Anaerobacillus alkaliphilus: one gene and its partner. Each later gene encodes a partner of the first gene's protein in a complex. Links are inferred from orthologs where the notes say so. Each region holds a gene or a part of one and is shown on either strand. Other genes may lie near its edges.

The links. Proteins that work in one complex are often made in the same cells at the same time.
Region 2: the proteins of sirA (region 1) and dnaA are in contact, whole or in part, in a crystal structure (PDB 4TPS), measured with the Bacillus subtilis proteins. The link is inferred for Anaerobacillus alkaliphilus from one-to-one orthologs.

Annotation. Positions count from the first base shown.
Region 1 is NZ_QOUX01000046.1:199,655-206,016, forward strand. The notes cover bases 1,387-4,109. They hold sirA (sporulation inhibitor of replication protein SirA), read right to left. Parts: upstream 3,107-4,109; coding sequence 2,666-3,106; downstream 1,387-2,665. Other genes in these bases: mnmH (tRNA 2-selenouridine(34) synthase MnmH), read right to left, coding at 1,387-2,271; DS745_RS16190 (YneF family protein), read right to left, coding at 2,343-2,555; tkt (transketolase), read right to left, coding at 3,293-4,109. Also shown: DS745_RS16180 (ABC transporter transmembrane domain-containing protein), read right to left, coding at 1-1,019; more of mnmH, read right to left, coding at 1,192-1,386; more of tkt, read right to left, coding at 4,110-5,293; DS745_RS16205 (DUF896 domain-containing protein), read right to left, coding at 5,411-5,653; DS745_RS16210 (YneB family resolvase-like protein), read right to left, coding at 5,820-6,362. UniProt on the Bacillus subtilis protein: Inhibits DNA replication initiation during sporulation, preventing overinitiation and thus enforcing diploidy; probably the main regulator of sporulation replication initiation under Spo0A control.
Region 2 is NZ_QOUX01000021.1:178,125-182,014, forward strand. What follows is about bases 1,031-3,890. They hold dnaA (chromosomal replication initiator protein DnaA), read left to right. Parts: upstream 1,031-1,714; coding sequence 1,715-3,067; downstream 3,068-3,890. Other genes in these bases: dnaN (DNA polymerase III subunit beta), read left to right, coding at 3,317-3,890. In the rest of the region: membrane protein insertion efficiency factor YidD, read right to left, coding at 1-59; rnpA (ribonuclease P protein component), read right to left, coding at 62-412; rpmH (50S ribosomal protein L34), read right to left, coding at 655-792. UniProt on the Bacillus subtilis protein: Plays an essential role in the initiation and regulation of chromosomal replication. ATP-DnaA binds to the origin of replication (oriC) to initiate formation of the DNA replication initiation complex once per cell cycle.

The DNA of each region.
Region 1 (6,362 bases):
ATTTTATATTGAATATCACCTACAGGTTGTTGTTCAAGTGGCTCGTTTACATCTGTAATATCAGCATTAACACTTAATAATGAAGATACGCGATTATATGAGGCACGACCTCTTTCGACAATATTAAAGAGCCAGCCAAAAGCAAGCATTGGCCATATTAATAGACCTAGGTAAATCGTAAAGCTCGTTAACTCTCCTATGGATAAATCGCCTGCAACTACGTACTTCGCTCCGAAAAAGATGGCTAAGAAATATGATATAGAAACAACTAGGGAAATCGTCGGATCAAATAAAGCATCCACTCTTGCAACTGAAATATTTTTGTTTACTACATCCTCTGATTTTCTTCTGAATGACTCAACATCATCACTCTCATAGCCAAACGTCTTAATTACACGAATTCCAGACATACTCTCTTGAACTTTATCATTCAACCCTGAAAAAGCAGCCTGCGCTTTACCAAATCGCTCATGAAGCAATGATCCATAATAACTTGTAGCAATTGCCATAATCGGCATTGGAATTAATGCAATTAGAGTTAGTTTCCAACTGATTGTTGCTGCCATGGTAATAATAACAAAACTCCCCATTAATAAAGAGTCTACTAGTGTTAAAACACCAACCCCAGCTGTTTGCTCGATTGCCCTTATGTCATTTGTCGAATGTGCCATAAGGTCTCCTGTTCGTCTTTTGTGATAAAAGTTTGGTGACATTTTTGTAAAATGCTCGTAAAGCTGATTACGAAGCTTCCTAGCTAGACGAATAGAAGCACCAAATATCATAATGCGCCAAAAATAACGAAAAATATAAACAGCTACTGCAACTCCTACTAAGACTCCACCCCAAGTAAATAATATCGAAGACGTCAAGGTATTACCTTCAATATGGTCTACAATGACTCCAACAATGTAAGGGGGGATTAGTGAAAGGAAGGAAACAAATGCCAGCATGAGAATACCCCAGATATACTTCCTTTTCTCCTCCTTAAAGAACCACATTAAATCTAAAAAGACTTTCATATTTCTCTCCTCGTGTTCATTAATTTTATTTTTCACATAGAACATCCTAATTTTATCAGACAATTGTAAATGTTAGAAGTAGAAAAATTTCTATAATCGAAATAACCCGAGAATTGTCGTGGTAGACAACTTGCTCAAGTTCTTTTCTTTAAGTGCTAAAAAAAGAATGGTTTTAAACCATCCTTCGGAAGCAATCAATTTGCTTATCGGCTATCACTTGTTTTACTTTAGCTACTGCATCATAGATATCGGTAAAATTCACATGGACAATTTCTTGATGCTCCTGCCGCATCGAATGATCATACCTTGGGTCATAGTAGTGGGTAAGTAACATTACAAAGGCTTTTTCATAATCACGTTTTAAGAGTAGGTCGTGGATTTCATTACCGACATGTTTTTGCATTCGCTTCTTAATAATTAAAAACGCCTCAATAATTCTATTTTGATTGTTATTTGGTTGATAAGTTTCTAATAAATGTTGTACACGTTCCATAAACGGATATTCTAATTCGATACGAACTCCTTTTCTCTTTCCAGCCATAATAAAATCAGGAACAACGATATTACCAATTCGCTTACTTTCAGATTCAATTAGCAAATAAGGACTGTGGTAATAACGATCTAACTCACCAACCAAAAGTAATTCAAATTCTTTTTGACTTCTACTTTTTAAGCCAATTCCACCGAAGGCAGAACCCCGATGACTAGCTAAATCTTCAAGGTCAATTACTGGATACCCTTCAAGTTTCAAACGCCGTAACACATCCGTTTTCTTTGTTCCAGTGTTTCCAGATAAAACATAATAGAATTTCAGTCTTTCTGCATGCGTTTGTAACCTTGTCGTGATATTTTCCCGGTAAGCCCTTATACCTCCATCCAACTGTAAGCAGTCTATACCTAGCATATTTAAAGTCGAAACAACGCTATTACTTCGCATTCCACCTCTTGCACAAACTATCACAATTCTTTTTGTTGAGTATGAAGACCTAAGATTTAAGATTAAATCAAAAATTCCTTGAATTTTCTTTGAAAAAAAGTCTAGACCTAATCGAATTGCTTCTTCTTTCCCCATCTGCTTATAAACTGTCCCTACTTTTGAACGTTCATCATTATCAAAAATTGGTAGATTAATTGAAGAAGGCATAGAAAATTCCTGATACTCTCCAGGTGAGCGTACATCTACTGTTACATATTTATTAGGATCCCAAGATAAAACATCAACTTTTGGAATTTGAAATTGATTATCATACATGTTCATCATCCTATACCCTATGGATTTCATTAATACGAAAAAACACCCCATTACGGAGTGCTTGTCCTATATTATTTCATTTGATTGTTCATTGCTTTCATCATTTGTGTGATTTTCTTTTGAGATGGGTTCATACCCATTTGCATCATCATCACGCGTAACATCTTTTCATTAATAGGTGGGTTTTTCTTAAGATAGTTCATCATTGTTTTGCGGGCAATAAAAAAGCCAATCGCAACACCGGCAATTAAAGAAAGCACGCCGATTAAAATATTAATCCACATTCTCTATTTCCTCCTTATAGTTATGTCTATTGAATAGACATTCATACATATACGTCCAATTCATTATAACCTAATAAATTATTGAATAAAAGTATTTATTATCTATGGTCTTAAATATAATTCACCTGTTTTACTGGATTTAACCAACCGTAGTTACGGTTTTCAAAGTCCATAGCAAAGAATGCAGGATTAATTTGACGTAATACTTCAAAAAAGACTGTTTCCGCTTGGTAACTACCACTAGCTGAAATTGTCAACATATTTCCATGATCCTTTAAAACAGCCTTACTCTCCAATGCCTTAATGTCTATGTAATAATGTTCTTTTAGTACGTAAAAATCATTACGTATCCTTAAAGCTTTATCGAGATTTTTTTTAATTTGAAGTGTCGGTATTGTACCACTTATATAATTAATTTGCTTTTGAGCAATTGTTCTTAGGTCTTTTTTTGCAGTTTCACCTTCAACAAAAAGTTGATATATCAGCCACTCTTTACCAAAATAGTTAGAAGCAATTTCAGGCTTCAATAAATAAATGTAATAATGCCTCATTTATTATTCCCCCAATCATTTCGTTTGATCACATGTATTACAAAGGTATTATCCTTACTATAAAGCATGTCCAAAGAAATGATTGTCACATAACGGAGAAATTGCCCACTACTTTTGTCGTTTAAAGGAACTCTCTCGAAGTAGGATTGAGGCTGACCAAATAAATTCAGTCAGCCCCTAATAACATTATTTTGCTAATGTTTCTTTAAGTTTTGCAATAACATTCGCAACAGTGAAACCATACTCTTCCATGATTTTCTCTCCAGGAGCTGAAGCACCAAATTGGTCAATTGCAATTACTGCTCCTTTATCTCCTACATATTTATGCCATCCTAATGATGAGCCCATCTCAATACCTACACGAGCTTTCACATCCTGTGGGATTACCGAGTTTTTATACTCAGCTGATTGTTTTTCAAAGCGATCCCAACTAGGCATACTTACAACTGAAACGAAGATATTTTCTGTTTCTAGTTGTTTTTGTGCTTCTACAGCTAACTGTACTTCTGAACCAGATGCAAGTAACACACCTTGGATTGTACCCTTTGCTGGTGAAATAACATAAGCACCTTTTTTCACGCCTTCATAGGACAACTCTTTTGTTACTTCTTGAGTCATTAAGTCTTGACGAGATAGAACAAGGGCTGTTGGCTGGTCTTTACTCTCTACCGCAAGTTTCCATGCAGCAACTGTTTCATTGCTATCAGCTGGTCTGATGATAGAAATGCCCGGCATTGCACGAAGCGCAGCTAATTGCTCAACTGGTTCATGCGTTGGGCCGTCTTCACCCACAGCAATACTGTCATGTGTAAATACATAAGTTACCGGTAACTTCATTAACGCTGCTAACCGAATTGCTGCACGTAAGTAATCTGAGAATACAAAGAAGGTTGCACCAAACACTTTTACCCCGCCGTGAAGAGCCATTCCATTTAATGCAGATCCCATTGCGAATTCCCTTACGCCAAACCAAATATTTCGGCCGCTATAATTTTCTCTTGTAAAGTCACCTTCACCTTTAAGCATTGTTTTATTGGAAGAAGCTAAGTCAGCAGAACCGCCAAAGATTTGGTTAACGTTCTTTGCCAATGCGTTTAATGCTTCCCCTGATGAAGAACGTGTAGCTACATTATCTTTCCCGCCTTCATATACCGGTAAATTCTCATCCCATCCTTGAGGAAGGTCTCCGTTAATAGCTTGCTTTAATTCAGTAGCTAGTTCCGGATACTTTTCTTCATATTGGCGCATAAGTTCGTTCCACTCGAATTCTTTTGCTATACCTGCCTCTTTTACAGCAGCAAAAAGCTCTGTTACTTCCTCTGGTACATGGAACTCATTCTCATATGTCCACTTATATGTTTCTTTCGTAAGTTTTACTTCATCTTTACCAAGTGGAGCACCGTGAGAAGCAGACTTTCCACCTTTGTTAGGAGAGCCATAACCAATTGTAGTCTTTACTTCAATTAATGTTGGACGGTCATCTTGCTTCGCAAGTTCAATAGCTTTATTTATTTCAGTAATATCATTTCCTTGCTCAACACGGATGACTTGCCAGCCATATGCCTTATATCGATCTTCAACACTTTCACTAAATGAACGATTTAATTCGCCATCAAGTGAAATATCGTTTGAATCATATAGCACAACTAAACGACCTAGCTTTAGATGTCCTGCAAGAGAAGCAGCTTCCGCAGACACACCTTCCATTAAATCACCATCACCACAAATAGAATATGTATAATGATCAACCACTGGTAAATCTTCTTTATTATATTTTGCAGCTAAATGTCTTTCAGCCATTGCCATCCCAACAGCCATTGCCACCCCTTGTCCTAGAGGACCAGTTGTCGCATCTACACCTGGAGTATGACCATACTCAGGATGTCCAGGAGTTCTACTCCCCCATTGGCGAAAGCTTTGTAAATCTTCTAGAGTAAGGTCGTACCCAGAAAGATGTAATAAACTATACAAAAGCATTGAACCGTGTCCTGCTGATAAAACAAAACGGTCTCTATTAAACCAATTAGGATTACTAGGGTTATGATTCATATACTTGGCAAAAAGTGCATAAGCCATCGGAGCAGCACCCATAGGCATCCCTGGGTGACCAGAGTTTGCTTTTTCAATAGAGTCAATTGATAATGTACGTATCGTATTAATTGCTAATTCATCAACGTGAACCGTCATAATAAGATCTTCCTTTCTCTTCCTCATTTAACATTATTCGTTTTTCATCATATACCTCTTTTATAAAATTAACAAGGATATCTATGGTAAAAACGGTGAATTTTTGTCGACTATTTACTAATGAGTTAATTTACGATCAATTGTTTGTTTACTTTCTTTTAATTTATCCGGTGTTACATCATTACCTTCCTCATCAACTACTTTAATTGAATGTAATTGACTGCTAAATGAAGATCGAAACGTTTGAATGTATTCCTGTCGCAGTTGCTGCTGTTCTTGCTTTTCTTCCATTGTAATACTTCCTGCTTTTGCTTTTTTTGAAAGCTCGTTAATCCGCTTTATTTTTTCACTTGATAACATTTTACTAATCCTCCATCTATTGTTTAGACCTATAGTAAAATTTACAGTAACAAACCAACGTTTTCAACCTTTCTGATTAGTTTGTTCGTAAGTTCCATCGAATATTATATTTTTAAGAAAGAAAAAAAGCCTTAAGAGATTAATCTAAGACTTTATATGTGATTCTTTATTTTGGCGAGACCTTTGTATCCTCAGCGTTTATATATTCCTGGTAGCGACGATGAACAGTAGCTTTCGAAACGTCATACCCAAAGCCCCTTAGAGTAGCTGCAATTTCTCTAAATGTCAGTTTCATCGTTTTTAAGCGAATAATCTCCTCCAATGGAATTTCTTTCTTTAAACGGCCTCCTACATGTACATCACCTAGGTTTTCACTGGGATTATAGCCATTTTCAATCGCCTTCTTCATTCCACGTTTAATTTTAATATTGTGAAGCTTTCTTTGATATTCTTCTACAATACTAACAATATTAAGAACTAAAGTATCAGTTTCTGACAGTTTCAACTCACCTTTATCATTGATTGTTCGAATTTTAACTTGATACTTTACTAACTGATGAACGAGGGCTATCTTTGTATTTCCCCTCCCTAATCTGGTGTCATCCTGAATTAGTAATACCTCTGCTTTTTTATCCTTAAAATCCTCTAACAATTCAAAGATGCCTTCTCTCTCTATTTCGTAACCACTAGCTTTTTCCTCTATTACTTT
Region 2 (3,890 bases), on another replicon or contig:
GATATGTACCTTTGATAAAAAAGGATAATCCCAATTAAAGTCTTTTTTAAAAACTTCAAGATTACTCACCCTTCTTTTTAAATGCGTAGCCTCGATAAAACACATGGGTAATACTTTTTTTCATTTCATGAAAATCCAACTCTACAGAAGGAATCCTCGCTATAAGCAGGTAATCATATGATGGCTTAAGTTCTTTACTAATTTGGAAAACAGCTTCCCTCATTAAACGCTTTATACGATTTCTAGTAACTGCATTTCCAAGCTTTTTACTTACAGATACACCTAATCTCAAATGATTTTGGTCTTTTTTTTCAAGCATATATAATACAAATTGCTTGTTAGCAACGGATTTTCCTTCTTTAAAGATAAGAGAAATCTCTTCGTTCTTTTTAACTCGATGTTCCTTTTTCAACCCTTACACCTCATTAGAAGTAAGCAACTTTCGCTTCCCTTCCAAAAATTAAACGCTTTTTCAATGTTATCAAATAAGCCTAATAATATTCTTCATCTTATCAAAAAAGATCAATTATAAACCTCTATTATATAGAAAGTTATTTCTAAGTAGCGTATTCACAATTTTTATGTAGAGACTGGCAATAGATCTGCCAGCAATATTGCTCAGAAATTAGAAAAAAGACCACTGACAACAGTGGTCTATGCAGACAATACTTTTCTTCCTTTACGACGACGGCGCGCTAATACTTTACGGCCATTTGCAGTAGCCATTCTCGCACGGAAACCGTGTACTTTTTTACGCTTACGATTGTTTGGTTGGAAAGTTGGTTTTCCCATTTATTACACCTCCCTGAGGATATACTCGATATAAGACAGTCTTGTAAATTATAAGGACTATCTACCCCAATTGTCAAGTCTCTCTTAAAAAAATGTTATTTGTGGGATTTTGAGCCTGTCCCACACAACAAAGTACCTATCAATAATAAGCCTTATTACGAATGATGTAAAATGTAAATTTTTCTTCATTAATCTTCACCGAGAAAGTTACTCCTTCTATTCTAAGATATATAGTTGAGAAAATACTGTGTTACCTGAGCATTCACTTATTTAGATCTATATTTTTTCTTCCTCATTTTAAATTCAAAAAAATAATTCTATAGCTACATTTTTGCTTATGATTTTTTCTCTACATTTTACAACCAAGTATTTTTTTACGAGCTTGGGATCATATTATCCTCCAACACTCCCTACATTAACAGCCAAAATTCTACATTTTATTTTCCTTAAACAACATAACCACTTTTTAAGCAAAACGCCATGTGGATAACTTTTTTGACAATTTTTTCGCTTGTTCCTCACTTACTGACAAGTTTCACACAGTATCTTGTGTTGTGGACAACTCCAAAACACAAGGTGTAGATAGATGTGGATAAGTACGTTAAAACCATTGATTATCAATGTTTTTTCTGATATTATGGTTATGTTTTCACCCGTGGATATTTTTTAACTTTCAATAGTTATCCACATCCTGTGAGTAACATTGTGGACATTTCCTTTTTGCTGTTTATTGCTTGTCCACAAGTTTGTTTATAAGCTTGTTTTCTACACTATTCTACTATATTATATATATTTCCACATCATTTGTTAGTTAAATAATTATTCAACGTTATTCATCCGGGTTGTACATATGTTGTACAAGCTGTTTTTATTGGAATAAAACTGTTTTTATACAAGATTTTATAGTAAGGAGGGAGCATTTTTGCAAAATATAAGTGACTTATGGGATAAAGCACTCGAAGCAATGGAAGCTAAAGTTAGTAAGCCAAGTTTCGACACATGGTTAAAAGCTACAAAAGCTGAAATAATTCAAAACGATACAATAACCATCACTGCTCCTAATGAATTTGCAAGGGATTGGTTAGAAAACAGGTATATTAAATTTATTGCTGAGACACTACAGGATATTACCGGGGCCGAACTAAAAGTAAAGATCGTCATACCTCAAAATATTGAAGACGATGAAGATGAATTAGTAGAGAATGTCACGAAAATTCCTCAGAAAGTTGTAACAAACAATGATGAAATACCTAAGAACATGCTTAATCCAAAGTATACTTTTAACACTTTTGTTATCGGGGCTGGAAATCGTTTTGCACATGCTGCTTCTTTAGCAGTAGCTGAGGCTCCGGCTAAAGCCTATAATCCGCTATTTATTTATGGGGGCGTTGGATTAGGGAAGACTCACCTTATGCATGCAATTGGTCATTATGTAATTGAGCATAATCCGAATGCAAAGGTGGTTTATCTGTCTTCAGAAAAGTTTACAAATGAGTTTATTAACTCAATTCGTGACAATAAAGCTGTAAATTTTCGCAATAAATACAGAAATGTCGACGTTCTTTTAATTGATGATATTCAATTTCTGGCTGGAAAAGAACAAACCCAGGAGGAATTTTTTCATACATTTAATGCACTTCATGATGACAGTAAACAGATTGTCATTTCAAGTGATCGACCACCAAAAGAAATTCCAACACTTGAAGACCGACTCAGATCTCGTTTTGAATGGGGTTTAATTACTGATATTACTCCACCAGATTTAGAGACAAGGATTGCAATATTGAGAAAAAAGGCAAAAGCTGAAAACTTGGATATCCCTAATGAGGTAATGCTATATATTGCAAATCAAATTGATACAAATATTCGAGAGTTAGAAGGAGCACTTATCCGTGTTGTTGCTTATTCTTCACTAATTAATCAAGATATGAATGCCGATTTAGCCGCAGTTGCACTAAAAGATATTGTTCCTAATTCAAAACCAAAAGTTATCACAATTAGTGATATCCAACGCGTGGTTGGTGAACATTACAGTATTAAACTTGATGATTTTAAAGCAAAAAAACGAACAAAAAGTGTAGCATTTCCTAGACAAATCGCTATGTACTTATCTAGAGAGCTTACTGAGTTTTCTTTGCCGAAAATAGGTAGTGAATTTGGTGGCCGTGATCATACCACCGTCATTCATGCTCATGAAAAAATCTCAAAGCTGCTAACTAGTGATATTGATCTACAAAAACAGATTCAAGAAATTAAAGAACAACTAAAAATATAATGATGATGTGAAGGTTATTACCTAAAAGGAATTTAGCCTTCCAATTTTTTTTCGGAAATTTGTTGATAACTGTCTCTTACTTACTCACAAGTTATCAACATGTGGAAAACCTGATAGCTTTAAGGTATTTCAACTTATCAACAAATCCACAGGCCCTATTACTATTATTACTACTTTTTATTAAAAAAAATAATTAATATTACTAAATCTTACTCATAAATTTTTTTGCTTAAAAACAGGAGGTATATGATGCAATTTGTCATTAATCGAGATTATTTTGTTCAAAGTGTTCAGCATGTTTCAAAAGCAATCTCATCTAGAACTACGATCCCAATCTTAACTGGAATTAAAATTGTCGCTGACCATGAAGGAGTTACATTAACTGGAAGTGATTCTGATATTTCTATCGAGTGTTTTATACCAAAAGAAGAAAATGACCAGCAGCTAGTTGATATTGTTCAGGAAGGAAGTATTGTCCTTCAAGCAAAGTTCTTTACAGAAATTGTAAAAAAGTTACCTAGTGATAAAATTGAGGTAGTTGTGCAAGATCAGTTTGCAACAACGCTACGATCCGGTTCGTCAGTATTTAATTTAAATGGTCTTGATCCTGAGGAATATCCTCGTTTACCTCAAATTGAAGAAGATAATCTATTCCAGGTTCAAAATGACTTAATGAAGAATATTATTCGACAAACAGTATTCGCTGTGTCCACTGCAGAAACACGCCCTATCTTGACAGGTGTAAACTGGCAAGTTGAAAATAAGCAGTTGATCTGTACTGCAACAGATAGTCATCGATTAGCAATGCGAAAAGCAGCAATTG